2 regions of the Micromonospora sp. NPDC049799 genome follow, and region 2 is predicted to be linked to the other one. Evidence: riboswitches for the same ligand, from Rfam matches in the RefSeq annotation. Region 2 holds a riboswitch; the other holds the start of a gene.

Region 1 (19,107 bases), on a different contig from region 2:
TGCGGCCCGCCCCGGCGGAGTCGTTGACCATGGTGGCGGTCTTCCCGTCCACCGCCGCGGCCGGCACGGCGGTCGCCGAGATCGCCGCCCAGGGCCTCTCCCCCAGCCTGCTGGAGCTGCTCGACCAGACCCACCTGCGGGCGATCGAGGCGTACCGGCCGATGGGTCTGCGCACCGACGCGCAGGCGCTGCTGCTGGCCGCCGTCGACACCGGCTCCCGGGCGCCGGACGACCTGGCCGGCCTGACCCGGGTGTGCGAGGAGGCGGGCGCCGACGAGGTCTACGCGGCCACCGACGCGGTCGAGGCCGCGGCGCTGTTGCAGGCCCGCCGGCTCGCCCATCCGGCGATGGAGAGGTACGCGGCCGAGACGTACCCGGACGGCACCGGCGGGCTGGTCATCGACGACGTGGCCGTGCCCCGGGGATCGCTGGCCGCCCTGCTCGACGGGGTGGCTCGGATCGCGGCGGAGTGCGAGGTGCCGATCGGCGTCGTGGGGCACGCCGGGGACGGCAACATGCACCCGAACATCGTGGTGGACCGGGCCGACCCGGGGAGCCTGGAGCGGGGCCGGCGCGCGTTCGACGAGATCATGCGGCTCGGCCTGGACCTGGGTGGCACCTGCACCGGGGAGCACGGCGTCGGCCTGCTCAAGCGGGACTGGCTGGCCCGGGAGATCGGCCCGGTCGGCGTCCGGGTGCACCGGGCGATCAAGGCGGCGCTCGACCCGGACGGGCTGTTCAACCCGGGCAAGGTGCTCTGACGGGGCCGCTCAGGCGGTGGGCTCGGCCGGCGTGGCCTGGGTGAGCAGCAGCAGGATCTCGTACGCGACCGGTGGCTTCTCCTCACCCGGGCAGTCCTGCGAGGTGATCAGCCCGACCGTGGTGACCAGGCTCGACGTGAGCGCGTCGATGCAGCTCACCCGGTACTCCCGGGCCTGGTCGGTCTCCTTCGCCAGCCCGGGGTCGGCGAGCAGGTCCTGCAACCGCTTCACCTGTTCCGCGTCGAGGGCGCCGGTCGACGTGACACCGTCCCCGGCGCAGTCGGCGCACTCCCACCGGCCGTCCGCCTGCACGTTGAGGCTCCGCAGCGGGCCGTCGTCGCCGACCTTCTGCAACAGGCTGACCCGGCCCTTCTCGGCGGTGGCCGCGCCCGGCAGCCCCGGCCGGCCCGCCGCGGACCCGTCCGTTCGGGGCGCTCCACCGGCGTCGGCGCCGGAGCAGCCGGCGAGCACGATCACGGTCAGCACGGCTACGGACAAAAGGACCGGACGCGACCAGGAAGGGGGAACCACGCGCCGCAACCTACCCCACCGTAGGTAGCGCTCGAAACCGGCCGACCGGTCGGGCATCGATGATGGACGGTCTTTCGGACCATCGGTCAGCGGGAGGACGACGGAAGTTCAGCGGGGTCGCCGTCACCACCGCGGTCGGCCGCGAAACCGCGTACGTCCGGCGCCCCCAGTCGGGCCGCGTCCGCCGTGGCGTCGTCCGGCATCAGCTGGGACTGCCGCTCGGCCTCCACCCGGGCCCGGTAGTGCTCCACCTCGCGAGCACGCGTCGCCGCGTCCCACCCGAGCACCGCGCCCATCAGCTCGGCGGTGTGCTCGGCCGAGTCCAGGCCCCGGTGCGCGGTCTCGAACGAGATCCGGGTACGCCGGGTCAGCACGTCCTCCAGGTGCAGCGCCCCCTCGGCGCGGGTCGCGTACGTCACCTCGGCGGCCAGGTACTCCGGGGCACCGGCCAGCGGGGAGGCCTGCAGCGGGTCGGCGTCGATCAGGGCGAGCAGGTCGCGGGTGAGGGTGCCGTACCGCTCCAGCAGGTGCTCCACCACTCCGACCGGCACGCCGTGCCGGCGAGCCAGGTCGGCCCGGTCCCGCCACATGGGCGCGTACCCGTCGGCGCCGAGCAGCGGCAGGTCGGCGGTACGCGACGGACGGACCGCGCCGAGCCGGTGCGCGGCCCGGTCGACCACGTCCGAGGCCATCACCCGGTACGTCGTGTACTTGCCGCCGGCCACCAGCAGCAGGCCGAGCATGGGCTCGAAGACCGCGTGCTCGCGGGACAGCTTCGAGGTGGAGTCGGCCTCGCCGGCCAGCAGCGGCCGCAGGCCCGCGTACACGCCCTCGATGTCGGCGGTGGTGAGCGGCCGGTCGAGCACCGTGTTGACCTGGTCGAGCAGGTACTCGATGTCACGGGCCGAGGCGGACGGGTGGGAGCGGTCCAGCCGCCAGTCGGTGTCCGTGGTGCCGATGATCCAGTGCCCACCCCACGGGATGACGAAGAGCACGCTGGTGGCGGTGCGCAGGATCAGGCCGGCCTCACCGGTGATCGCCGAGCGGGGCACCACGAGGTGGACGCCCTTGGAGGCCCGCACCCGGATGCCGGGGCGCAGCCCCACGTCGTTGAGCATCCGCGACATGTCGTCGCTCCACACGCCGGTGGCGCCGATGACCACCCGGGCGCGTACCTCGAACTCGGCCTCGGAGCCGGCGGGCGCCTCCAGGTCGCGGACCCGGACGCCGGTCACCTCGCGGGCCTGCCGGATCAGGCCGACCGCCCGGGTGCTGGTGACCACGGTCGCGCCGAGGCTGGCCGCCGTCCGGGCCAGCGTGACCACCAGCCGGGCGTCGTCGACCTGCCCGTCGTAGTAGCGGATGGCGCCGGCCAGGGTGTCGGGACGCAGGCTGGGGAAGATCCGCCGGGCACCCTCGCGGGTGAGGTGCCGGTGCAGCGGCATCCCGCGACCGCCGCCGAAGACGCCCGCGAAGGCGTCGTACGCGGCCACGCCGGCCCCGTAGTAGGAGCGGCGGAACAGTCGGGCCGGCAGGTCCCGGATGCCGTTACCGGCGGGCAGCGGAACGAGGATCGGCACCGGCCGGACGAGGTGCGGTGCGAGCCGGGTGGCCAGCAGCCCGCGCTCGGTCAGCGCCTCGTGCACCAGGTGGAACTCCAACTGCTCCAGGTAGCGCAGGCCGCCGTGGATGAGCTTGCTGGACCGGCTGGAGGTGCCGGCGGCGTAGTCGCGCGCCTCCACCAGGGCCACCTTGAGACCTCGGGAGGCGGCGTCCAGGGCGGCGCCCGCTCCGGTCACACCCCCGCCGATGATCAGGACGTCGAAGCGTTCCGCCCGGAGTCGGCGCAGGTCGGCGGCACGCCGCTCGGGCGAGAGCTGGCCGGCCACGGACCGGGACACGTTGGGGTCACGCACGGTTCCACGGTAGCGGTCGTGGCCGTCCGACGGCATGCACCGCCCGCGCCGTACTGTCGGGGCATGGAGATCGGCCCACCGTTTCCCCCCGGTCGACCCGTTCATCCCGCTCCGCCCCGCCCGGGTCCATGGGCGGTGGTGGCGGCCGTGTTCACCGGGCTCTGGATCGTCGGGTTCACCGTGGTCTCCCAGTTCGGCGGGTGGCTGACCGACCAGGTGCTGCTCGCGTCGGGCCTGGACCGGGCGGTCTGGCTGTGGCCGGTGGTGGCGCTGGCCACGGTGCTGCTGGCCGGTGCGCCCGCGCTGGCGCTGGCGCTGGTGCCGCGCTCGGCGGCGGTCCGGGCGACGGGCCGGGTCTGGTTGGCCGGGGTGCTCGTGCTGGGGCTGCTGGGGCTGCTCCGGGCCCTCCCCCCGGTGCACCACGAGGCCTACCTCGCGGCCCTCGCCGTCACCGCCGCCGTAGCCGCCCTCGCCGCCCGCCGGCTGGGCCGCACCCGCACGAGCGACGCAACCCGGCCCACTCCCGCGATCTTGCACTTTCTGCCGGGGCGAATGGGGCGAAGGCCGCAATCGAGCGACCCAAACTGCAAGATCGCGGTGGGGAGGCTCGGGGTGACCGCCGGGCTGGCCCTGCTGCTGCCGTGGGTGTGGGTGGGCGCGCTCGGCGGGCTGCTGGAGACCCTGCTCGCCGTCCTCGCGGCGGCGGCGGTCGGCATGGTGGCCACCGCGCTGCTGGACGACGCCTTCTGGTCGGTGTTCGCGGTCGGCACGCCGCCCCGGCCGGCGCGGCTGGTGCTGGTCGGCGGACTGGTCGCCGGGGTGGCGCTGCTGCTGCTGGGGGCCGGGGTCGGCCAGTCGGGTGCCCAGTTGCCGCTCCTGCTGACCCTGCCGCCGACCGGTTTCGCGCTCGCCGCCCTGGCCATGGCGACCCGCCGGTCGGCCGACACCGCCCCGATCTCCACCGACACCGGTCCGGCCGGCGCGGAACCCGACCCGGGGCCGGCGGTCACGCGCCCGGCGACCGGCTGGCTGGTCGGGCTCGGCGTGTTCGGCCCGCTGGCGTTCACCGATCCCGAGGAGATCAGCGTCGTCCTGGTCAACACCCGCGACGTGCCGTACTGGGTGGCGGCTGCCGCCGGCGCCGGGCTCGCCGTCGCGGCCGTGCTCGCCGTCGCGTACGGCGTGCTGTTCGCCCGTCCCCGCGGCGGTCTGCCGCGCCGGCGGGTGGCCGGGGTGACCGCCGCGGTCCTGCTGGCCACCGTCGGGGTGGTCGCGGTCGGCCCCGGTCAACCCGGCCTGCACGGCGAGCGGCTGCTGGTGGTGCTCCGGGACCAGGCGGACCTGAGCGGCGTCCCCACCGCACCCGGGAAGGCGGGGCGGGACGCACGGGCGACCGAGGTCTACCGGCGGCTCGTGGAGACCGCCGACCGGACGCAGGCCGACCTGCGCCGGGACCTGCGCTGGCTGCGGCTCGACCACACCTCGTACTACCTGGTCAACGCGATCGAGGTGGACGGCGGCCCCGCGGTGCGGGCCTGGCTGGCCGGCCGGCCCGAGGTGGCCCGCGTGCTGGTGAGCCAGCGGGTACGGCCGCTGCCCGAGCCGGCCGGCGTGACCCGGGGCGACGCCCCCGCGCCGACCGGACCGGAGTGGAACGTCCGCCTGATCGGCGCGGACAAGGTCTGGTCGGAGCTGGGAGTGACCGGCACCGGCGTCACCGTGGGCAGCTCCGACTCGGGGGTGGACGGGAGGCATCCGGCGCTGGCCGAGGGTTTCCGGGGCGGCGACGATTCCTGGTACGACCCGTGGGACGCCACCCGCTTCCCCACCGACCAGGGCGGCCACGGCACCCACACGGTCGGCAGCGCGGTGGGCCGCAACGGCGTCGGGGTGGCCCCGGGCGCCGGCTGGGTGGGCTGCGTCAACCTGGACCGCAACCTGGGCAACCCCGCCCACTACCTGGACTGCCTCCAGTTCATGCTCGCCCCGTTCCCGCCCGGCGGGGACCCGTTCACCGACGGTCGCCCCGCCCGCGCGCCGGAGATCCTCACCAACTCGTGGGGCTGCCCATCGATCGAGGGTTGCGACCCGGGCGTGCTCCGGCCGGCCGCCGCCGCGCTCGACGCCGCCGGGATCATGGTCGTCGCGGCGGCCGGCAACACCGGACCCTCCTGTGGCTCGCTCGACGATCCGCCCGCGCCGTACGCGGAGGTGCTCACCGTGGGCGCGGTGGACGACCGGCGCCGGGTGGCCAGCTTCTCGTCGCGGGGACCGGCACCAGGCGGGGTCGCCAAGCCGGACCTGGTCGCGCCGGGCGAGGAGGTCCTCTCCGCGATGCCCGGGGGCGGGTACGGGTCGCTCAGCGGCACCTCCATGGCGACCCCCCAGGTGGCGGGCGTGGTGGCGCTGATGTGGTCGGCGAACCCGGCGCTGGTCGGGGACCTGGACCGGACGCGGCGGATCCTCGCCGAGACCGCGACACCCGCGCAGGTGCCGACGGACACCTGCGGCGACCCGCGGAACGTCGTCGGCGCCGGGCTGGTCGACGCGTACGCCGCCGTCCAGGCCGCCCAGCGGTAAGGAAGGGCGGTAAGGAAGGCCCCCGCTTAACGCCTGGTGAGGTGAAAGGGCCCCTTCTTAACAGGTGACCCCCGGTGCTCTAGGGTCGGCGACCATGGACGCGGAGATCATCGTCACCGAGCTGGCCGCCGACCGTGTGCCGGATGTGGTGGGGCTGTGCCGGCGGGCGCTGGACCTGCCCGAGGACGCGGCCGAGGCGGACGCCCTGATCGACACGTTGTGGATCCGGGCGGGCGCCGACCGGCCGGTGGTGGCGCTCGGCGCGTACCGGGGTGCAGAGCTGGTCGGGACGGTGGTCTGCTCGATCTCCGGGCGGGACACCCGACTCGGGCACGTCGACCTGGTGGCGGTGGATCCGGCGCACCGTCGGCGCGGCGTCGGGCGGGCGCTGCTGTCGTACGCCGAGCGGACGCTCGCCGGGCTGGGCGCGGCCGAAGTGCTGCTCGCCGGCAACCCGCCCTGGTACGGCTGGCCCGGTATCGACGTGCGTTACACCCCGGCGGTCTGCGCCGCACTGGCGCTCGGCTACACGCAGGACCGGACGGCGTGGAACATGACCGCCGACCTGTCGTACGCCGGATCCCCCGCCCTGCGGCCGACGGAGACCGCGGAGGCGCGGCTGGCCGGCCAGGGTGTGTCGGTACGGCGCGCGGAGCCGGCGGACCTGCCGGCGCTGACGGCCTTCGCCCGTTCCACCTTCGGTGGTTCGTGGGACGAGGAGCTGGCCGGGTCGCTCGGCCGTGACCGGGCGGGCTGCCACCTGGCGGAACGCGAGGGCGAGCTGCTCGGTTTCGCGGCGTGGGGGTCGTCCCGGCCCAGCTGGTTCGGCCCGATGGGCACGGCGCCGGCGGCCGAGGGTTCGGGTATCGGCGGGGTGCTGCTGCGGCGCTGCCTGGCCGACCAGCGGGCGGCGGGAATCGACACCGCGCAGATCGGCTGGGTGGGACCCGTGCCGTTCTACTCGGGCAGCGCGGGCGCGCGGATCGAGCGGGTGTTCTTCCTGTACCGGAGGACGCTCGGAGATCAATAAAGGGGCGAATGGGATATAGACCCAGATAACGTCATTCGCCCGCATGGGTCATCGACGCCCCCTACCGTTTCGGTAGAGGAGGCTCTCATGACCACGGACGACGAACTGCCCGGCCCGTTGCCGTTCGACCGACTCGACTACGGCGACGCCGAGCAGCGGGCGGAGATGACCGGCGCCGACCAACCGGCCGACGAGCCGGTCACGCCGGTGGACGAACCGGTCCAGATCCGGCAGCCGTACGACCGGGCACACAAGCGGCGCAACCAGCGGCCCCTGCCGACGTGACAGGCGGGAGCGCGCCGCTGTCGCCAGCGCGGAACACGGAAAGGGGCGGACCGCTGACGCGGCCCGCCCCTTTCGGCGTTCAGGAAACCGGACTCAGAAGTCCATGTCCCCGCCACCCGGACCAGCCGGGGCGGCCGGGGTCTTCTCCGGCTTGTCCGCCACGACGGCCTCGGTGGTGAGGAAGAGCGCCGCGATCGACGCAGCGTTCTGCAACGCCGACCGGGTCACCTTGGCCGGGTCGATGATGCCCGCGGCCAGCAGGTCCACGTACTCGCCGTTGGCGGCGTTGAGGCCGTGGCCCGCGTCGAGGTTACGTACCTTCTCCACCACGACGCCGCCCTCGAGGCCGGCGTTGACGGCGATCTGCCGCAGCGGGGCGTCCAGCGCGATCCGGACGATCTGCGCGCCGGTCGCCTCGTCACCGGCGAGGTCCAGCTTGTCGAAGGCGGTCTTGCCGGCCTGCACCAGCGCGACGCCACCACCCGGGACGATGCCCTCCTCGACGGCGGCCTTCGCGTTGCGGACGGCGTCCTCGATGCGGTGCTTGCGCTCCTTGAGCTCGACCTCGGTGGCCGCGCCGACCTTGATCACCGCAACACCGCCGGCCAGCTTGGCCAGGCGCTCCTGCAGCTTCTCGCGGTCGTAGTCGGAGTCGCTCTTGTCGATCTCGGCCCGGATCTGGTTCACCCGGCCCTGGATCTGCTCGGCGTCACCGGCACCGTCGACGATCGTGGTCTCGTCCTTGGTCACCACGACCTTGCGGGCCCGGCCCAGCATGTCGACGCTGACGGCGTCCAGCTTGAGGCCGACCTCCTCGCTGATGACCTGGCCACCGGTGAGGATGGCGATGTCGGTCAGCATGGCCTTGCGGCGGTCACCGAAGCCCGGCGCCTTGACGGCGACCGACTTGAAGGTGCCCCGGACCTTGTTGACCACCAGGGTGGCCAGGGCCTCGCCCTCCAGGTCCTCGGCGATGATCAGCAGCGGCTTGCCGCCCTGCATGACCTTCTCCAGGATCGGGAGCAGGTCCTTCACCGACGAGATCTTGCTGTTGACGATCAGGATGTACGGGTCGTCGAAGACGGCCTCCATACGCTCCGGGTCGGTCATGAAGTACGCGGAGATGTAGCCCTTGTCGAAGCGCATACCCTCGGTGAGCTCCAGCTCCAGCCCGAAGGTGTTGCTCTCCTCGACGGTGATGACGCCTTCCTTGCCGACCTTGTCCATCGCCTCGGCGATGATCTCGCCGACGGTGCTGTCACCGGCGGAGATGGAGGCGGTGGAGGCGATCTGCTCCTTGGTCTCGACGTCCTTGGCGAGCTTCAGCAGCTCCTCCGAGACGCTGGCCACGGCCGCCTCGATGCCCCGCTTCAGGGCCATCGGGTTGGCGCCGGCAGCCACGTTGCGCAGGCCCTCACGGACCAGGGCCTGGGCCAGGACGGTCGCCGTCGTCGTGCCGTCACCGGCGACGTCGTCGGTCTTCTTCGCGACCTCCTTGACCAGCTCGGCGCCGATCTTCTCGTACGGGTCCTCGAGCTCGATCTCCTTGGCGATGCTCACACCATCGTTGGTGATGGTGGGGGCACCCCACTTCTTCTCGAGCACGACGTTGCGGCCCTTGGGGCCGAGCGTCACCTTCACGGCGTCGGCGAGCTGGTTCATGCCCCGCTCGAGGCCGCGGCGCGCCTCTTCGTCGAACGCGATCATCTTGGCCATACGGCGTTGTCCTCCTGGACACTCACGGGCCACCCGAGTGTGTGTCCCGGATGGGCCGCCTGGTGTACGCACCTTGGGGACGTCGCCACCTGGCGACGACGACGTCTCCTCGGCCGGGCCGGATAGCCCGCGACGACCGGCCATGTGCCGCACCAGCGACTGGGCGCCGTTGCGGCCGTGGCCCTACCGCCCCGACCATTGGCACTCACGGTATGCGAGTGCCAATGACTTGTTTAGCACTCTCCCCTGCCGAGTGCAAGCACGAGTGCCCCGGTCAGCCGAGTTCCGCGGCAAGTCGCGCGGCGTTCACCGGACCCTCGCAGGCCCGCTGCTCGGCGTACGTCACGACCAGGCCGACGAGGTAGGCGAGGTACGCCGGCAGGGCCAGCACCGCACCGGTCAGGCTCACCACGACGATCCCGACCGCCGTACCGGGCGAATCCAGCGGAGTGGTGCCGAACGGCAGCCCGCCGACCGCCTCGACGATGCCGGCCACCACCGACACGACCACGAAGGCGACCGCCACCAACGCCATCCGACCCAGCACCAGGCCGAGCCGCTCGTGGAACATCCGGAACGCGCGACCGATCGGGTTCTGCCGCTCGAAGAGGTAGACCGGCCCGGCCAGGCTCAGCGCGAACACGAGGTAGATCCCGGGCAGGACGCAGAAGCAGACACCGACCCCGACCAGCACGCCCACCAGCAGGCTCCACCCCCACAGACCGAGGGCCCGGCGGGCGCCGTGGCGCAACGCCCCGCCGAGGCTCACCGGCTCGCCGGCCGCCTGGCGGGCGACCACCCAGGTGCCGGCCCCCCAGCCGACGGCCTGGACCAGGCCGAAGATCACCAGCGCACCGACGAGCACGCCCAACATCGCTGCCAGGTCGGCGAGGAAGGTGTCCGGAAGCGCGTCGGGGTTCTCGGCCAGGTCGGCGTCCCACCGCGCGGTCGGGTCGACCGCCAGCGAGAGCAGGGACACCAGCGCCGCCGGCAGCACCTGGGTGAGCAGCAGGATCGGCACCAGCAGGGGCCAGCCGCGTCGGACCGCGCCGACGCAGCGCGCCCACCATCCGCCCACGCCGGCTCCGGGCGGGTTGACCAGCGGATCGTTCGGGTCCAATCCGGGCGGGAACCACCCGCCGGGGTACGCCGGGGCCGGCCAGGCCGCCGGACCACCCGGGTACCACGGCTGGCCGCCGTACGGGCCGGGCGGCGGGGCGCCGTACGCCCCGGGGGCCATGGTCGGCTCCCACGGTTGGGGCGCCGGGCCGGGCTGCGGCGCGGTGGGGTCACCCGTCGGCCGCACCGACGGGTCGGGGTCTCCGGGACCGGGGGACGGAGTGGCCGGAGGCTGCTGGTCGGACAAAGAACCCTCCTCAGCGACAGCTGGAAAGGCTCATGATCCTCCCCGGTGCGTACGCGCACCGCAGCCCCTGCCCGGCGCTCCCGGCGGGCCGGTCGCCGGTCAGGCGATGACGCGGACCCGCTCCGCCTGGGGGCCCTTCTGGCCCTGGGCGATCTCGAACTCCACCCGCTGGCCGTCGTCCAGCGCCTTGTAGCCGTCCATCTCGATAGCGGAGAAGTGAACGAAGACGTCCTGCCCGCCGTCGACGGCGATGAAGCCGTAGCCCTTTTCGGAGTTGAACCACTTCACGGTGCCCTGTGCCACGGTGCACTTCCTCACTCTGCGCGGCATTCCACGACCCGGGAACCGGCACGCCGGCCGCCGGGGACCACCGTTCGGCGATCGGCGACGGCCGCTGAATCGGTGACCGGAATCGCACGCTACACGAGGCGTGACGGCCACGCACGACCACAAATCGGGCGCATTCCGTGCGATCGGCATCGTCGCCCGTCGCTGTGGTAGGCATGCGCTCATGACAACCGGTCCGGGGATGCCCAGCGCGGTGCGGCTGCCGTCCCGACGGGACACCGGCGGGTGGCCCGCCGCGCGGAGGGCACCGGTCCGGCGGGTCCATCCCCGGGACGCCGCCCGCATGCGGGCGCTGCGGCTGGAGATGCTCGCGGACGCGCCGCTGGCGTTCCTGGAGACGATCGCCGACGCCGCCGCCCGACCGCACGCCGAGTACGCGGCCCGGATCGCGTACGCGTCGGCGGGCACGGGGAACGCCCAGTTCGTGGCGGACCCGGGAGGCCGCCTCGTCGGGCATGCCGGGGGCACCGCGACGCCGGACGAGCCGGGCCTGACCGTCGTGTACGCCGTCTACCTCACCCCGGCCTGGCGGGGCACCGGCCTGCTCGGCGACCTGGTCGAGGCGGTGGCGAGGTGGTCACGCACCTGCGGGCGGCCGGAGCTGATGCTGGAGGTGGTGGTCGGCAACGAGCGGGCCTACCGCGCCTACCAGCGGCTGGGCTTCGAGGACACCGGCGTACGCGTTCCGCACCCGAAGATCCCCGCGCTCACCGAACTCCAGATGCGCCGCCCCGCCTGAGTGTTGAGAAGGGCCCCTCCTCTACGCCAGGCGTTAAGAGGGGCCCTTCCTTTCACCGTCGCCGGGTCAGGCGTGGCGGCGGCTCTGGACGACACGGAAGCGGTTCGCCACGTAGGCGCCGTCGGTGAGGGCCGAGTTGGCCGCCGGGTTGGCGCCGCTGCCGTGGAAGTCGGAGAACGCCGCCGACTGGTTCACGAACACGCCGCCGGTCAGGTTGCAGGACAGGTGCACGCCGACCTCGATGGCCGTCGCCTCGGCGGCGTCCAGCACCGCCTCGTCGGTGGAGTAGACCGCCGCGGTGAGGGCGCCCTTCTCGCCGACCGTCGAGCGCAGGATCTCCAGGCTGTGCGCCGTGGAGTCGGTCGCGATGGCGAAGGAGATCGGCCCGAACCACTCCCGCGAGTAGGTGGCGTTGTCGTCGGCGGCGAGCTTGACGATCGTCGGCGTACGCACCACGGCGCCCGGGAAGGCGGGGTGCTCGACCGTACGCGACTCCAGCACCGGCTCACCGACCTTGGTGATCTCGTCGAGCCGCTCCAGCACCCCGTCGTTGACGATCGCGCCGGTCAGTTCCACGCCGCGGGCCGGGTCGGCGGTGAGCTTCCCGACCGCCGCCGCGATGCCCCCCGCCACCTCGTCGAAGCTCTTGTGCCCCTGGTCGGTCTCGATGCCGCCCGAGGGGATCAGGATGTTCTGCGAGGTGGTGCACATCTGGCCGCTGTACAGGGTCAGCGTGAAGCCGAGGTTGCGGCACATGCCGGCGAAGTCGTCGGTGGAGTCGACCACGACGGTGTTGAGGCCGGCCTTCTCCGTGTAGACGGCGGCCTGCCGCGCGTTGGCCTCCAGCCAGTCGCCGTACTCGGTGGAGCCGGTGAAGTCGACGATCCGCACGGACGGGTGCAGGGCCAGGGTCGAGGCGAGCGTCTCGCCGGGGGCCTCGGCCGCGAGCAGCACCAGGTTCGGGTCGAACCCGGCCTCCGCGAGCACCTCCCGGGCGTAGCGCACGGTGATCGCGAGCGGCAGCACCGCGCGCGGGTGCGGCTTGACGACCACCGGGTTGCCGGTGACCAGCGAGGCGAAGAGCCCCGGGTAGGAGTTCCAGGTCGGGAAGGTGTTGCAGCCGATCACCAGCGCGACGCCCCGGGGGACCACGTGGAACGTCTTGGTCATCCGCAGCGGGTCGCCCTTGCCGGCGGCCTTCTCCCAGCCGGCCGTGCCGGGGTGGCGGGTCATCTCCGCGTACGCGTAGGCGACCGCCTCCAGCGCGCGGTCGAGCGCGTGCGCGCCGCCGGCCTGGAAGGCCATCACGAACGCCTGGCCGCTGGTGAACTGCACGGCGTTGGCCAGCTCGAAGATGTGCTTGTGGAGCCGGTCGAGGATCTCCAGGCAGACGCCCGCGCGGGCCTGCGGGCCGGCGTCGCGCCAGGCGGGCAGGGCGGCGGTCGCGGCGCCGACGAGCTGGTCGGCGGCGGCGTGCGGATAGCGAACGCCCAGCTCCAGGCCGAACGGACTCGCCTCGGTGGCGACCGTGCCGCCGTCACCGGGCTGGTCGAGGGGGAAGTCGCCGTGCAGGTACGCCTCGAAGGCGGCCCTGCCGTCGGCGGCCGCGGTCTCGCCGTACACGCGCGGGCTGGGTGACTCGGGGTAGGCGGACCAGTACCCCCGCTCCGTGATCGCGGTCAGCGCGCGGTTGAGGGTCTCGGCGTGCCTGTCGTACAGGGGGTGCGGGGTCTCCGTCATGCCCGCCATCATGCAACAGAAAGCCCCCAGATCAGTAGAGCAGTGTCACAACACGGATCGTCAGCGGCCGGTCGCCCGATGGCGGCCGTGGACGACCGGTCGCATGCTGGGATGGTGCGGCAGCGGACCTGCGCCCGGGCCACCTGGCTCAACGGCACCACCCCGGTCGGGCTGGTGCTGGCCACGCTGGCCCGGACCCGGCGGGTGCGTACGCCGGACGGGGTGATCGTGGCCGGCGGCTACCGCCTGCGGATACCCCGTCAGGAGTGCTTCACGGTGGGCTCGGTGGTGTTGACCCGCCGGCCGCCGGAGTGGCTGCTCCACCCGGACCGGGCCGACCTGCTCGGTCACGAGCTGCGGCACGCCCGGCAGTACGCGCTGCTCGGACCCCTGTTCTGGCCCACGTACTGGCTGGCGTGCCTCTGGTCGTACGGCCTGACCGGCAGTTACGGGCGAGGGAACACGTTCGAGCGGCGGGCGGGTCTGGCCGCCGGCGGCTACGGCGAGCCGGTGCTGCGACCGTGGGCCGCGCGGGCGGCGAGCCTGCTCAGAGGACCAGCTGCCAGTCCGTCCAGCCGTCGACGGCCCGGAAACCCATCCGCTCGTTGATGCTGATCATGTAGTCGTTGACGGCGGCGTTCCACGTGTCGATCGCGGTCAGCCGCGGTTCACGGGCCAACGCGTACCGGAGATTCTCGATCTTGACGAGCAGGCCGAGCCGATGGCCGCGATGGTCCGGGTCGACGATGGTGGTCTGCTGCCAGGCGTGCCACGGTGCCGACGCGCCCACGTCGAGCATCGTCCAGGCGACCAGCCGCCCGGTCGCCGGGTCCACGGCGCCGTGGTGGTAGGCCCGCCGGCCCCTGGCCGCCAGGACGACCTCGATGCCCCGGATGCGGTCCGTGTCGATCTTCTCGGGTTCCATCTCCAGGTCACCCATCGGCGCGTCGGAGATGATTCGGCTCTCCAGCCGGGCCACGTCGGCGACGTACTCGTCGGGCGTCCGACCGTGCCACCCCACCACCCGGTAGCCGGCAGCCCTCGACCGCGCGTCGGCCAGCAGGTCGTCCAGCTCGACCTGGCTGGTTCGGGTGGTGTCCAGCCGGCGGCGGACCTCTGCCAGCGCCGGCTTCGCACCCATCGCCGCGGAGAAGGCCGCACCGGCCTCCGGCCGCACCGCCCCGCCGGGCAGGGTCGCCACGGCGTTCCAGAACAGTCGCTTGCGGCCGTCGTCGACGGCCACCCGGCGGGCGTACGCGAACAGCGCCCGACCGACCCCGCGCCGGCGATGCTCCGGGTGGACTTCGATGGTGACGCTGGCGAGGTCGGTGTTGTCCAGCTGCGACAGCCGCACCTGGACGCGCCCGACCGCCACTCCGTCGATCCGGGCGAGCGCGTGCACGAAGACGTTGCCGGGCATCGGGTGGGCCAGCGTGACGCCGAACTCCTCCCGCTCGTCCACCGGGAAGTCCGGGACGTCGGCGACGGTGGCAGCGGTGGCGATGCGGTGTGCCTCGTCGACCGCGGCCGGGTCGGCGGTGTCGAAGGGCGCGACGACGATGCTCATGTGGCGAGGATGCTCCGGAGAAACACCGAGGGCCAGCGATTTAACCGCTGGCCCTCGGAACGTTGGTCGGGAGGGACGATCGCACAACGCCTCCGGCGTTGGGTCGTAAGAACTATCAAAGTCTCCGGCGAAACGCCCTCCCGCACGGAGCATCTTGCGCCGCCCGGTTCCTGTCGTCAAGTCCTTGACGGCGCGTTTTCCGCACTCACCGCGAAAAGCCGGTTACCGCGCGGATCGGCCCGATCCCCCGTCCGGGCGAGCCACCCCTCGACCGACGCGGCCTCCGGCGCGGCTGGCCAGCCATGATCGTCTGCACCGGAGCGGTCGACGGTGCGGCGTGTCGGGCCGCTCGCGTGCAGACGATCATGGCGGGAAGCGCGTCGTCAGCCGAGGAGGCCGGCGTCGCGGGCGGCGCGCAGGGACGGCTTGATGCGGTGGGTCGGGCCGACCTCGGCGGCCACCGCGTCGAGGGTCTTCAGGCCCTCACCGGTGTTGAACACGACGGTCTCGGCGGTCGGGTCGAGCCTGCCGGACTCCACGAGCTTGCGCAGCACCGCCACGGTCACCCCGCCGGCGGTCTCGGCGAACACGCCCGTCGTCCGGGCCAGCAGCCGGATGCCGGCGCGGATCTCGTCGTCGTCGACGTACTCCATCCAGCCACCGGTACGCCGCACCGCCTCCAGCGCGTACACGCCGGCGGCCGGGTCGCCGATGTTGAGCGACTTGGCGATGCCGGTCGGCTTGACCGGGGTGATCGTGTCGCTGTCGGCGTGCAGGGCCGTGGCGATCGGGTTGCAGCCGGCCGACTGGGCGCCGAAGACCTTCCAGCCGCCGGCCGGTGCCTCGACCAGGCCGATCTCGACCAGCTCGGAGAACGCCTTGTCGATCTTCGTGAGCAGCTCGCCGGAGGCCATCGGGATGACCACCTGGGCGGGGATACGCCAGCCGAGCTGCTCGGCCACCTCGTAGCCGAGAGTCTTGGAGCCCTCGGCGTAGTACGGCCGGACGTTCACGTTCACGAACGCGGTGTCCTCGAACTCGTCGGTCTCCACCAGTTCGCCGCAGAGGCGGTTCACGTCGTCGTACGAGCCGTCGATGGCGACCAGCTCGCCCCCGTAGACGGCGGTGGTCACGACCTTGCCCTGCTCCAGGTCGCTGGGGATGAAGACCACCGAGGGCGTGCCGGCGCGGGCCGCGTGCGCGGCGACCGAGTTGGCCAGGTTCCCGGTGGAGGCACAGGCGAAGCGGGTGAAGCCGAGCGCCTTGGCGGCGGTCAGCGCGACGGACACCACCCGGTCCTTGAACGAGTGGGTGGGATTGGCGCTGTCGTCCTTGACCCACAGCGGCGCGGTGATGCCCAGCTCCGCGGCGAGGTGCGGGGCGGCGACCAGCGGGGTGAGCCCCGGGTCCAGGGTCACCCGGGTGGCCGGGTCCTGGCCGGCGGGCAGCAGCGCCGCGTACCGCCAGATGTTCTGCGGGCCGGCCTCGATCTGCTCGCGGGTGACGGCGGCCAGCGCGGCGGTGTCGTAGTCGACCTCCAGCGGCCCGAAACACTCGTAACAGGCGTGCTGGGCGGCCAGCGGGTAGCGCGCCGAACAGGCGCGGCAGACCAGGGCGCGGGCGGGGCTGGCGGTGGTGTCGATGCCGGAGGGGGCGAGCGTCGACGTCATGTCGAGAGTCCTCTCATCTTTCCCCGCATCGCACCGTGCGGCGGGGACGGAATTGGCACCTGCCCCGCCGGTCGCTCAGCGATGAGCGCGCGGAGTGGTTGCCGGGGCGTCGTCGGGCCGTATCCCTCAGCCCCTCTGGATGAGGTATTCAGTTGTGCCGCCGAGTCTACGCAATGCCGGCCGAACCGCCGAGGTGTGATCCCATCTGCTGAGCGCCGGGTGCGAGGATCGGATCATGACCCTTCGACCCGCCGGTGCGCGCCGCCGGACCGCTCTGCTCGGCCTGCCGGTCACCGGAGTGCTGCTGCTCGGCGGGTGCGGCCTCGCACCGTCCCCTCCGCGACCCGCAGCCGACCCGGCGCCGGGAAGGACCGCCCCGGCGGCCGACGGCCCGGTCACGGGCGAGCCGGCGACCGCGTGTCCACCCTCGGGCGTACGGATCCGGGCCATGGGTACCAGCGCCGCGATGGGCCTTCGGGCGATGGGTGTGGAACTGGTCAACTGCGGCAGCGACCCCTACCCGCTGCGCGGATATCCGGTCCTGCGCCTGTTCGACGCCGACGGGAAGCCGATCACGGTCCGGGTGGTCGAGGGGCGACGGGCATCACCTCGGGCTTCGACGACCCGCCCCGCCCGTTGACCCTGCGCCCCGGCGAGCGGGCCGGGGCGGCGGTGCTCTGGCGCAACCTGGTCACCGACCCGACCGTGGTCGCCACCAACGGGGAGCGCCTGGAGGTGGCACCGACGGCAGGCCGACCCCCGCAGGACGTCGACCCGGACGGGCCGATCGACCTGGGCAACACCGGCCGGATCGGGGTGAGCGCCTGGAAGAAGCTCCCCGAGCCGACCCCGACGCCGACCACCGAGCCGCCCGACCTGCCCGAGCCGACCCCGTCAGCGCCGCTGCTGTGACGTGACACGCCCCCTCGGTCAGGCGGGCACGGATCACGTGTGGCGCGGCGGCCGGCATCCGAACGACGCCTCAGTGGTCGCTCTCGGACGCTGACGAAGACGCCCAACCCCTGCCTACCCAGCAACTCACCCGACTCGATGAGTATGTCGACGGCCTTCCGCACGGTGACGGGACTCGTCTCGTACTGGTCGGCCAGTTCTCGCGTACTCGGCAGCTCGTCTCCGGGCTTGAGGATGCCCGCCTTGATCCGAGCGCGCAGTCGTCGTACACCGGCGGGTTGTCCGGAGCCGGCACACCGACCACCTGAAGCCTGCCCGCGGGCGTCCGCGGGACGGGGAAGGGCCCGGGGCGGGTGCCCGGCTCCGGCCGGTACGCCAACGCGCGGACGTGCCGGTCGACCCCGCCCGCCCCGGTGCGCACACATCACCCACGTGGAGAGGGCGTGACCGCCGTGATCTACCGAGCCGGGCAGCGACTGCTTCCGTCGCACGTCCGCGCCGCCACCTTCGACGAGCGGCGCTGGCACGGCCTCGACCCGAACCAGGTTCACGCCTACCTCGACCGGGTCGCCGACGAACTGGATCGACTACCGGCGAGGCGACGACCGCCCGCACCGAGGGCGACCGGATCCGCCAGGCGTTACGGCAGTGGCAGTCCCGGCACGCCGATTGCCGGCAGGCCACCACGGCTCCGAACAGCCGGTGGTACCGGTGACCGACGACCCGTGCTGGATCACCCACCCGTGCCCGGCGTCGCAGTTCAGGGAAAGAGTGGCCATTCCGCGCTGGATGGCCACACTTTCCCCGAAACTGCAGCCACCAGTGCCCGCCGAGGGCGCGGGGCGGGCGGGGCGGGCGGGGGCGGGTTCAGCTCGTCACGTCCTTGCGGGTGAAGCGCCAGTAGGCCAGGCCCCAGAACAGGGTCGCGTAGCTGATCGCGGAGATGCAGCCGCGCACCACGTCGTCGGTCTGCACCGGTGTCGACAGCAGGCCCAGCCAGGCGGTGCTGAAGTGGGTCGGCAGGAACGCCCGGATCGCGCCGAGCGCGGTGATCTGGTCGAGGATGCTGGACAGGATCCACAGCAGCACGGCGCCGCCGACCGCGCCGAGCGCGGCGTCCGTCGTCACCGACAGCAGGAACGCCAGGCCGGCCACCACCAGGAGTACGACCGCCAGGTAGCCGAGCACCGCGAGCAGCCGCAGCAGGCCCTCCCCCGGCTCCAGCTGGGCGGCGACGGTGCTGCGCAGCGGCTCCCAGCCGTACCGGAGGGTGCCGATGAGCAGGGCGGTGCCGGCGAGCAGCACCAGCGCGATCGCCGAGTACGCGAGCGCCACCAGCAGCTTCACGGTCAGCAGCCGGGCCCGGGGCACCGGCACGGCCAGCAGGTAGCGCAGGCTCCCCCAGCTCGCCTCGCTGGCCACCGTGTCGCCGCAGAACAGCGCCACCACCACGACCAGCAGGAACCCCGCCGACACGAAGAGGGTGAACAGGGTGAAGTTCAGCCCGCCGGAGGTGGCCAGGTCGACCAGGCTGCTGAACTCGTTGTTGCCGTTGTCGTCGTCGTCACCGGTGTCGAACTGGAACGCGATCAGGATGATCAACGGCAGCAGCACCATGAACCCGAGCGCGAGCTGCGTCCGCCGCCGGGACGCCTGCCGCCGGAACTCGGCGACGAACGGCATCGTGGCCGAGGGCCGGTAGCCGGCCGCCGCGCCGGACGGGTGCACCGACCCCGTGGTGGTCTCCCCGCGCGTCGATCCCGCCATCACCGGTCCCCGCTTCCCCGAGAGTTCTCGCCCACCAGGGCGAGGAACGCGTCCTCCAGGCGGCGCCTCGGCACCACCCGGTCCACCCCGATGCCGGCCCGCACCAGCTCGGCCACCACCTCGCTGCGCGCGGTGCCGTTGGTGTCCACCACGAGCTGCCCCTCGGAGTCGGGCAGCAC
Region 2 (9,339 bases):
ACCCCGGTTGCGCAGCGTCATCCGGGTCCGTCCGCCGCCGTGGGGCTCCCACCGGTAGGTGGTCTCCATCGGGAAGGGCCCCTGCGCCGTCCGCATCACCAAGCGCTCGCCCGGAACCAGCTCGACGATCTCGTACGTGTAGGCGAGCCGACGGCCGAGGAAGTGCGCCACGAAGGCGACCCGGGAACCCGGCCGCGCCGGCGGGGGCGTCAACCACTCGACCGACTCGATGTTGACGTACCAGGACGGCGCGTTCGTCGGATCGCCCGCGTACGCGGCCACCTCGACGGGCGGACGGTCGATGACAACCTCGGACACCACATCCACCACCACCGACCCTCCCCGCCCCTCGGATCCCCAACAATCCTCCCACCCCCACCCCCCACCCCCGACCCCCCTGACCGGAGTTGATCAAGAGGTTCGCGTCAGGTTGGGGCCGGATCCTGACGCAAACTCCTTGATCAACGGGGGATGGGGCCCGGTGTGGGTCAGCCCACCGCGGTGGGGGAGGGTGGGGCACTGTCGCCCTGGGGGGCCTCCGGGGTCATCAGGCGGACGATCTCGGCGCGGTCGGTGGCCGACGGCAGGCCCCACTCGGGGTGGTAGCCGTACACCTCGCGCAGCGGCGTGGAGGAGGTGCGGCCGTCGAGGACCTCGATCGCGTCCGTGTCGATCAGGCCGGGGTGTTCCACGCCGCACGCCTCGGCGACCTTGACCAGGTCCCGCCGCAGCGTCTTCACGTAGTTGGCGGCGCGCACCGACTTCAGCGTCGGGTCCAGGCCCCGAGCCAGCCAGGGGTTCTGGGTGGCGACGCCGGTGGGGCAGGTGTCGGTGTGACACTTCTGGGCCTGGATGCAGCCGATCGCCAGCATCGCCTCCCGGCCGACGTTGACGATGTCGCAGCCCAGCGCGAACGCCACCACCGCGTTGTCCGGCAGACCCAGCTTGCCGGCGCCGACGAAGACCACCTGCTCGTGGAGGTCCCGCTCGGCGAAGACCCGGTAGACCCGGGCGAAGCCCTGCTGGAACGGCAGCGACACCGAGTCGGTGAAGATCAGCGGCGCGGCGCCGGTGCCGCCCTCGCCGCCGTCGACGGTCACGAAGTCCACACCCCGGCCCGTGTCCCGCATCAGCGTGGCCAGCTCCTCCCAGAAGCCGAGGTCGCCGACGGCGGACTTGATGCCGACCGGCAGGCCGGTCTCGTCGGCGAGCAGCTCCACCCAGTCGAGCAGGCTGTCGCAGTCGGAGAACTCCGCGTGCCGCGACGGGCTGACGCAGTCCTCGCCCTCCGGGATGCCCCGGGTGGCGGCGATCTCCGCCGACACCTTCGCCCCCGGCAGCAGACCACCCAGGCTGGGCTTCGCGCCCTGGCTGAGCTTGACCTCCAGCGCGCGTACCGGAGCGCCGGCCACCAGGTCCCTGAGCCGGCTCAGGTCGAAGCGCCCGTGGGAGTCCCGGCAGCCGAAGTACGCCGTACCGAGTTGGAAGACGAGATCACCGCCCTGGCGGTGGTACGGCGACAGCCCGCCCTCGCCGGTGTTCTGCAGGCAGCCGGCCAGCGCCGCACCCTTGTTCAGTGCGGTGATCGCATTGCCCGACAGCGAGCCGAAGCTCATCCCGGAGATGTTGACGACGGACTCCGGCCGGAACGCCTTCGCCCGGCCGCGCGCGCCGCCGAGGACCTTCGCCGCCGGCAGGCGTACGTCGTGACCCGCCGTCGGGGACGACGGCGGCACCGCCCGGCCGAAGGTCCGGTGCTTGATGATCGGATAGCCCGGGGTGTACTCGATGTCGTTGTCCGTGCCGAAGCCGAAGTAGTTGTTCTCCTGCTTCGCCGACGCGTAGATCCAGCGCCGCTGGTCACGGGTGAACGGCCGCTCCTCGTTGTTGCCCGCCACGATGTACTGCCGCAGCTCCGGCCCGATCGCCTCGAGCAGGTAGCGGGCCCGCCCGATCAGCGGGAAGTTGCGCAGCAGGGCGTGGTCGCGCTGGAGGACGTCGCGGGCGGCGAGGCCCGCGAGGGCGGCGGCGACGACGGGTACGGCTCGACCGGTCCACTTCATGCCAGGGGGGTTTCTCCGCCCGCGCGGCCGGTCAAACAGGGCGGGGGACTCACCTCGGCGCGATGATGTTGACCATCCAGGGCGTGCCGAACCGGTCCTCGCACTGCCCGAACTCGTCGCCCCACATCTGCTTCTCCAGCGGCACGCCGACCGCCCCGCCCGCGGACAACTGCTCCCACCAGCCGCGCAGCTCGTCGGCGTCGTCGCCGCTCAGGGAGATGGTGTTGGCGTTGCCGCGCCGGAGCTCCATGCCGGGGGGCAGGTCCGAGGCCATCAGCACGTGACCCGCGGCGGTCCGCAGCAGGCCGTGCATGATCTGGTCGGCGTACGACGGGTCCTCGGTGCCGAACTCGCGGAACGTGGTCAGCGAGAGGTCTCCACCGAACACCCGGTGGTAGAACTCCATCGCCTCCCGCGCGTTGCCGGCGAAGTTCAGGTACGGGTTGAGTTCTGACGCCATGAGCTCCTCCTCGAGGTCGACGGCCGGCGTCATCCTCGCACCACCCGCTGTGGTCGGAAGGGTGTACACGCCGTACGGGTGCGGCGACCCCCCGTGGGCCGCCGCACCCGTACCCGTACGTGTTCGGTCAGTCGCGGAAGGACCGGCGGATCACGCCGCCGACGAGCACGCACCACGTGTCGGTGGTGAGGGAGCCGTCCTGCGGGAGCCCGTGCAGGTCCTGCAACTCCTTGACGGCCTTCTTGGTCGTGTAGTCGTACTCGCCGGTGACCGCGACGTCGGTGTAGCCGCGGAAGTTGAGCAGGTACTGGATGGCACTCACCGGCAGGCCGGCGGCGTCCTTGGCCAGCTCCGGGGCGAGGGTCTCCCAGGTGGGCGCGGTGAGGGTGGCGTCGACGTCGACCGGGATGCCGTTGCGCGCCTGCCAGTCCTGCACGGCGGCGACGGTGGCGGCGTCGAACACACCGGTGGTCGGCACGGTGTAGCCCCGGTACAGCAGCAGGTACTGCGCGGCGCGGACGGTCGGGGCGCTGACGAACCGCCACACGTCCGGCCAGCGGCGGGCCGGCACGTCGGACAGGTTCGTGTCGAGTGCGGCGAAGACACGGCGGCGCAGGGTGGGGAACTGGCGGTAGAAGGCGGCACCCGGGCACTGGGTGGTGCGGAAGTCCCAGTGGCCGAAGATGTCGTGGGCGTGCAGCCCGTACCGCTGGCAGATCGTCACGCAGAGCTTCACCAGCGAGTCCAGCAGCGCGTCCGGGGGCGTCTCGGTGACGTACGTGCCCTCGTTCTCGATGCCGATGGACCGGGTGTTCTCGCCCGGGCAGTGCGCGGACACCATCTGCCGGTCGCCGGCGGCCAGCCGCTCCAGGCTGCCGCGCCGTCCCTCCAGGACGTACCCGCCCCGGCTGATGGTGAAGTGCTGGCCGGTGTCGGACCAGCCGTTGCCGTCGATGTGCAGGTTCTGGCAGTCGCGGGCCAGCTTGATCGCCTGCGCCTCCGAGTAGTCGGTGACGTTCGGGAACGCCATGTGGTGCACGATGATCTTGTTGGTGGGGATCGTGCTGACCGACAGCGGGTCGGCGGGCGGGCGGGCGCCCCACTCGTCGCAGCTCAGGATCCAGTCCAGATCGGTGCCGGTCTCGGCCCGTGCGGCGGACGGAAGGGCGAGTTCGGTGCCGACGACCGCGACGGTGGCGGCGCCGAGGCCGGCCCGCAGCAGGGTCCGGCGGTCCAGTTCGGAACGGTCGACGGGCATGGCATCTCCTCGGCGTCCGGCGATGGGGGTGGGAGCCGCGTGAAAATCAGCTCCATGAGCCGTGCGTGCTGTGGAGGATATTGCCAACGAGGCGGCGGGCGCTAGAGGTCACCGCCGATCAGATCCCTACAGGACCTGGGAGAGGAACCGCCGCAGGCGAGGGTGTTCGGCCGCCTCGAAGATCGCGGCCGGCTCGCCGGCCTCCAGCACCACGCCCCGGTCCATGAAGGCGACGGTGTCGGCCACCTCGCGGGCGAAGCCCATCTCGTGGGTGACCACGATCATCGTCATGCCCTGGGCGGACAGGTCCGCCATCAGCGCGAGCACGCCCTTGACCAGCTCCGGGTCCAGCGCCGAGGTCGCCTCGTCGAAGAGCATCACCTGCGGCTGCAACGCCAGCGCGCGGGCGATCGCCACCCGCTGCTGCTGACCGCCGGACAGCTGCGCCGGCCGCGCGTCCGCCTTCGCCGCCAGCCCGACCAGCTCCAGCTGCGTACGGGCGACCGCCACCGCCTCGTCCTCGCCGAGCCGTCGGATGCGCCGCAGGGCGAGGGTGACGTTGCGCAGCACGCTCATGTGCGGGAAGAGGTTGAACTGCTGGAACACCATGCCGACCCGCTGCCGCAGGGCGTCCGGGTCGTCGCGCAGGACGCTGCGCCCGTCCAGCAGCACGTCGCCGCGGTCCGGCTCGATCAGGCGGTTGACCGTACGCAGCAGAGTGGACTTGCCGGAGCCGGACGGCCCGATCACGCAGGCGGTCGCACCCCGGGGCACGTCCAGGTCCACGCCGCGCAGCACCCGGTTGGGCCCGAAGGCCAGGTGCACGTCCCGGACGCCGACGCTCACCGAGGTGGTGGTGTCGATGCTCATCGCGGGTTCCCTCCCCGGGCTCCCGGCAGCGCCAGGTCACCCTCGTCGTCGTCGGCCACCGCGGTGGCCGGCCGGCCGTGCCGCAACCGCCGGTCGATCCAGTTCACCGCGTGCGTCAGCGGCACGGTCAGCGCCAGGTAGAACAGCCCGGCCAGCAGCAGCGCGGACTGGTTGCCGGTGTTCGCCGCGTAGTCCTGTCCGATCCGGAACAGCTCCCGCTGGCTGGCCAGCAGGCCCAGGAAGTAGACCAGGCTGGAGTCCTTGATCAGCGCGATGAGCTGGTTCACCCAGGCCGGCAGGACCCGTCGGACGCCCTGCGGGATGATGACCACCCGCATCGCCTCACCCCACGAGAAACCCAGCGCGCGGGCCCCCTCCAGCTGCGCGGCCTCCACCGACTGGATGCCGGAGCGGAAGATCTCCCCGATGTACGCGGCCGCGATCAGCGACAGCGCGAGGATGCCCAGCGGGTAGGGGTTGGGACCCCACACCTCCATGCCCAACGGTGCCAGGCCGACGCCGATCAGCAGGATCGTCGCCGCCGCCGGAAGCCCTCGGAAGACGTCCGTGTAGACGCGGGCCGGCCAGCGCAGCCACCGCGTCCGCGAGATGCCCGCGACGGCCAGCAGCATGCCCAGCACCGAGCCGAGCAGGGCGGCGGAGACCGCCAGGATCAGCGTGTTGGGCAGCCCGACGGTGAGCATCTCGGGTAGTGCCTCGCGCATGGAGTCCCCGTCGAAGAACGTCTCCCACAGGGTGCTCAACGGATCCATCAGTGTCTCCCGCCGTCCCACTCGTGCCGTTGCCTGTTGTTAGGAAGGGGCCCCTGCACCTTGTGAGGCGTTAAGAAGGGGCCCTTCCTTTCACGCGGCCGGGACGGCCACGGTGCCGCTGCCAGGGGTGAAGTCGGCCGGGATCGGCCGGCCCGGGTAGTACTGCGCCTGGAGCTTCGTCCACGTGCCGTCCGCGATCACCTCGTCGAGGGCCTTGTCCAGCGCCTCGCGCAGCGCGTCGTTGTCCTTGGCGAACGCGTACGCGGTCGGGGCCGGGCTGAGCTCCTTCGCCGCCACCTTGATCCTGCCGTTGCTGTCCGCGGCCGACTTCTCGCCGATCTCCGCGGGCGCGATCCAGGCGTCGGCGGTGCCGGCCTTGAGCTGGTTGATCGCGCCGTTGTAGTCGGGTACCCGGACCGGGTTCAGGTTCCGGCCCGTGGCGTAGTCGTCCTGGACGGTGCCCTGCACGACCACCACCCGCTTGCCGGCCAACTGGTCGAAGCTCGTGATCGTCGAGTCGGCCGGCACGTCCAGGCCGAAGTAGCCGAAGTCGTAGCCGTTGCCGAAGTCGACGGTCTTCTTCCGCGCCTCGGTGATGGTGATCGAGGAGCTGCCGACGTCGAACTTGCCGTTGGCGACCTGGGAGAGCAGCGCCGAGAAGTCGGTGCCGACGAACTCCACCGTGAGGCCGATCTTCGCGGCGGCGGCGACGAGGAGGTCGTTGTCGTAGCCGGTGAACTTTCCGTCCCGGAGGAACACGTTCGGCGGCGCGTCGGTGAGCGTGCCGGCCCGCAGCACACCGGGCTGCAGCAGGTCGTACGGGTTGTCGGCGGCGGACGAGGCGTCCTCGCCGCCGCAGGCGGTCAGGGTGGCCGCGCCGACGACGGCGGCGACGCCCAGGGCGGCGGCACGGGTGAGGGCAGGAAGGAATCGCACAGGTGTCTCCGAGGGGTTGCGCAGGCGGCGGGCACGGGCGTGCGTCGCCGGCGGTGCGCCGCGAGGCGTACCGCTGGGTGTGGGGCAGGTGGAGTGGTGAAGCGGCGCGGTCAGCTACACGCGGCGCTGCAGACCCGCATCATGTCGACGTGGCGGCGCCGGGTCAGGGCCGGCGGCGGGACGCAACTGCGAGCGGACATGGTTCTCCTCAGTGGGCCGTGTCGGCCTGGGAACCAGGCCACGCTTGCACCGGAACTGCTCCGGTGCCTGGTCTTCACCCGGGGCACCCCTACGTGGACGAGGGTTGCCGGCCAGCGAGCCGGGGCTTGACGCTGGCGCTCATGACCTGGTGACGACACTAGCAACGGCCTCGGGTGGATCGTCCAGCCGATATGACCACGCTCACCCGGTCCCGCCCGTCACTCCTCGATCGCGCCGCCCACGCGGCGCAGGTGGGCGCGGAACGTGTACGCGGGATCGGCGGCGCGACGGTCCAGGTAGTCGGCGAAGGCGGTCTGGTCGCGCAGCGTCTCCCCGGCCCGGATCCGGTGTGCCTGCAGCCGCTCGGTCCGCCGGATCCCCTCCGCCGTCGTCAGCACCTCACCGGCGCGGGCGGCGGGCAGGAACAGCACGCCGTCGTCGTCGGCGACGACGAGGTCGTCGGCGGTCACCAGGTGCGCCCCGAACCGGGCGCTGGTCAGCGTGGCGGGCTCCCGCTCGTCCAGGCGCGTGGGGCCCAGCGGCAGGCTGCCGTAGCTGAACACCGGGAGACCGATCTCGATCAGCTCGGGGGTGTCCCGGTGCAGACCCCACACGACCAGCCCGGCGACCCCGGCCGTGACCGCCTCCAGCGCGGTCAGGTCACCCACGCAGGCCTCGTCTGTCCGCCCGCCGTTGTCGACCACGAGGACGTCACCCGGCGCCGCGTGGGCGTACGCCTCCAGGAACACGTCCACGCTGCCGTGGTGGCGTACCGGCAGCACCCGGCCGGCGAGCCGGTGACCGGCCACGACGGCCCGCACGCCGGCCGGCGCCCCCCGCAGCGGCACCCCGAGGCGTACGCAGGCGTCGGCCACGGTGGGCGTGGACAGGTCGGCGAAGCGTTCGATCATGAGGTTCCTCCCGACGGGTGCGGGATGGTCCGGCCGGCCACCCCGCTCCACGGGAACACGGCCGGTCTCTGCCGGCCAGGTCCAGTTCCCGTCCGGCGGCCACGTCCGGCGGAGCCCGACAGGACTACTTCCCGGCACAGCGGGTAGCCGCCGCCGGGCGGCGGGGGCCGTCGATGAGGATGCGGAGGTGCCGTGGAAGCCACGATCGTCGGCGTGGTGATCGTCGTCGCGCTCCTGGCGCTGCTCGGCGCCCTCGGTGTGCGGATCGTCCAGCAGTACCAGCGCGGCGTCGTCTTCCGTTTCGGCCGCGTCGTGCTGCCCGTCCGGGAGCCCGGCCTGCGGCTGATCATCCCGGTCGTCGACCGTATGGTGCGGGTCAGCATGCAGACCACGGTGATCGCCGTGCCGGCGCAGGGCGCCATCACCCGCGACAACGTCACCCTGACCGTGGACGCGGTCGTCTACTACCGGGTCGTGGATCCCGTGAAGGCGCTGGTCAACGTGCGGGAGTACCCGGCGGCCGTCCTCCAGATCTCGCAGACCGCGCTGCGGTCGGTCATCGGCAAGGTCGACCTGGACACCCTCCTCGGGGACCGGGACAAGGTCAACGAGGACCTCAAGAACGTCATCGACGCGCCGACCGAGGGGCCCTGGGGACTGAGCATCGAGCGCGTCGAGGTCAAGGACGTCGCGCTGCCCGAGGGCATGAAACGTTCGATGTCCCGCCAGGCCGAGGCGGAGCGGGAACGCCGGGCGCGGGTCATCGCGGCCGACGGCGAGTTCCAGGCGTCCCGGCGCCTCGCCGACGCGTCACGGGCGATGGCGGCCACCCCAGGCGCGTACCAGTTGCGGCTGCTGCAGACCGTGGTGGACGTGGCGGCCGAGAAGAACAGCACCCTGGTGATGCCCTTCCCGGTCGAACTGCTGCGCTTCTTCGACCGGCTCTCGCAGTCCGGCACCGGGGCCGCCGCGGCGCCGGTGAGCGAGGGTCCGTCGGCGACGGCCGGGGAGCCGGCGGCGCAGCCCGCGTCGGTCAGCGGCGACGGCCACCGGCGGGAGCGCCCTCAGCGGTAGTACGCCACCACCGGCGCGCGCGCCTCGTCGTGCAGGTACGGGCCGTCCTGTCGGGCGGCCCGGGGCGCCGCGCCCGGCGGTTTGATCGCGTCGAGCTGCTCGGCGGAGAGCGCGAACACGACCCGGCCCAGCCCGGAGCGGGCGATCGCCCCCGCGCACATGCCGCACGGCTGGCAGCTGGTGTACATCGTGGTCACCGCCGCCTCGTCGGGCGTCAGCGACCGTGCCGCCCACCGGGCCAGCTTCAGCTCCGGGTGGGCGGTGACGTCGTCCCCGGTGACGGTCGTGTTGCGGTCCTCGGCGAGGACCGCGCCGTCCGCGTCCACCAGCAGGGACCCGAACGGTGGGTCACCCGCCGCCCGCGCCTCGCCGGCCAGCGCGATCGCCCGCCTCAGATGCCGTTCGGTGTCTGCGTCCACGGCGTCAGGCTAGTCGGGGCGCCGGGCCCGCGCCGGCCGGGTCTCAGACCGCCGCCGCCGACTCCGCCGCCGGTTCGCCCGCCTGCCCGGGTACGACCACCGCGGGCACCTTCGGCAGCGTGAACACGAACCGCGCCCCACCCGTGTACGTCTCGTCCAGGGTGAGCGTGCCGCCGTGGTACTCGACGATCTTCTTGCAGACCGCCAGCCCGATGCCGGTGCCCGGGTACGTGCCACGCGGATGCAGCCGTTGGAAGATGACGAAGATCTTCTCCGCGTACCGGGGGTCGATGCCGATGCCGTTGTCGGCCACCGCGAACGACCAGAACCCGTCGGCGTCGTCCACCGTCACGCCGATCGTCGGGACGCGGTCC

The links. A riboswitch is a leader RNA that binds a small molecule or an ion and turns the genes downstream of it on or off. The one in region 2 is predicted to bind S-adenosylmethionine.
Region 1: linked by a shared signal. The riboswitch ahead of thrC (threonine synthase) and the one ahead of AB0I76_RS13735 (ABC transporter substrate-binding protein) in region 2 are both predicted to bind S-adenosylmethionine.

What each region holds. Positions count from the first base shown of each region.
Region 1 is NZ_JBFAMU010000026.1:3,258-22,364, forward strand. Features, by position in the region: gene AB0I76_RS04345 (FAD-linked oxidase C-terminal domain-containing protein) at 1-761, shown strand, start outside; gene AB0I76_RS04350 (hypothetical protein) at 771-1,247, opposite strand; gene AB0I76_RS04355 (glycerol-3-phosphate dehydrogenase/oxidase) at 1,379-3,193, opposite strand; gene AB0I76_RS04360 (S8 family serine peptidase) at 3,344-5,788, shown strand; gene AB0I76_RS04365 (GNAT family N-acetyltransferase) at 5,883-6,818, shown strand; gene AB0I76_RS04370 (hypothetical protein) at 6,906-7,103, shown strand; gene groL (chaperonin GroEL) at 7,197-8,819, opposite strand; gene AB0I76_RS04380 (hypothetical protein) at 9,094-10,059, opposite strand; gene AB0I76_RS04385 (cold-shock protein) at 10,285-10,488, opposite strand; gene AB0I76_RS04390 (GNAT family N-acetyltransferase) at 10,715-11,272, shown strand; gene paaN (phenylacetic acid degradation protein PaaN) at 11,339-13,012, opposite strand; gene AB0I76_RS04400 (hypothetical protein) at 13,124-13,621, shown strand; gene AB0I76_RS04405 (GNAT family N-acetyltransferase) at 13,560-14,579, opposite strand; gene thrC (threonine synthase) at 14,963-16,249, opposite strand; SAM riboswitch class I at 16,260-16,395, opposite strand; gene AB0I76_RS04415 (DUF4232 domain-containing protein) at 16,485-16,889, shown strand; gene AB0I76_RS04420 (DUF4232 domain-containing protein) at 16,886-17,161, shown strand; partial or broken gene AB0I76_RS04425 (GntR family transcriptional regulator) at 17,248-17,421, opposite strand; partial or broken gene AB0I76_RS04430 (DivIVA domain-containing protein) at 17,605-17,876, shown strand; gene AB0I76_RS04435 (ABC transporter permease subunit) at 18,029-18,928, opposite strand; partial or broken gene AB0I76_RS04440 (ATP-binding cassette domain-containing protein) at 18,928-19,107, opposite strand, start outside.
Region 2 is NZ_JBFAMU010000145.1:866-10,204, forward strand. Features, by position in the region: gene AB0I76_RS13705 (SRPBCC family protein) at 1-318, opposite strand, end outside; gene AB0I76_RS13710 (FMN-binding glutamate synthase family protein) at 489-2,063, opposite strand; gene AB0I76_RS13715 (VOC family protein) at 2,113-2,523, opposite strand; gene AB0I76_RS13720 (N-acetylmuramoyl-L-alanine amidase) at 2,651-3,781, opposite strand; gene AB0I76_RS13725 (amino acid ABC transporter ATP-binding protein) at 3,908-4,645, opposite strand; gene AB0I76_RS13730 (amino acid ABC transporter permease) at 4,648-5,424, opposite strand; gene AB0I76_RS13735 (ABC transporter substrate-binding protein) at 5,515-6,360, opposite strand; SAM riboswitch class IV at 6,596-6,707, opposite strand; gene AB0I76_RS13740 (RraA family protein) at 6,780-7,472, opposite strand; gene AB0I76_RS13745 (SPFH domain-containing protein) at 7,665-8,546, shown strand; gene AB0I76_RS13750 (nucleoside deaminase) at 8,537-8,965, opposite strand; partial or broken gene AB0I76_RS13755 (ATP-binding protein) at 9,009-9,339, opposite strand, start outside.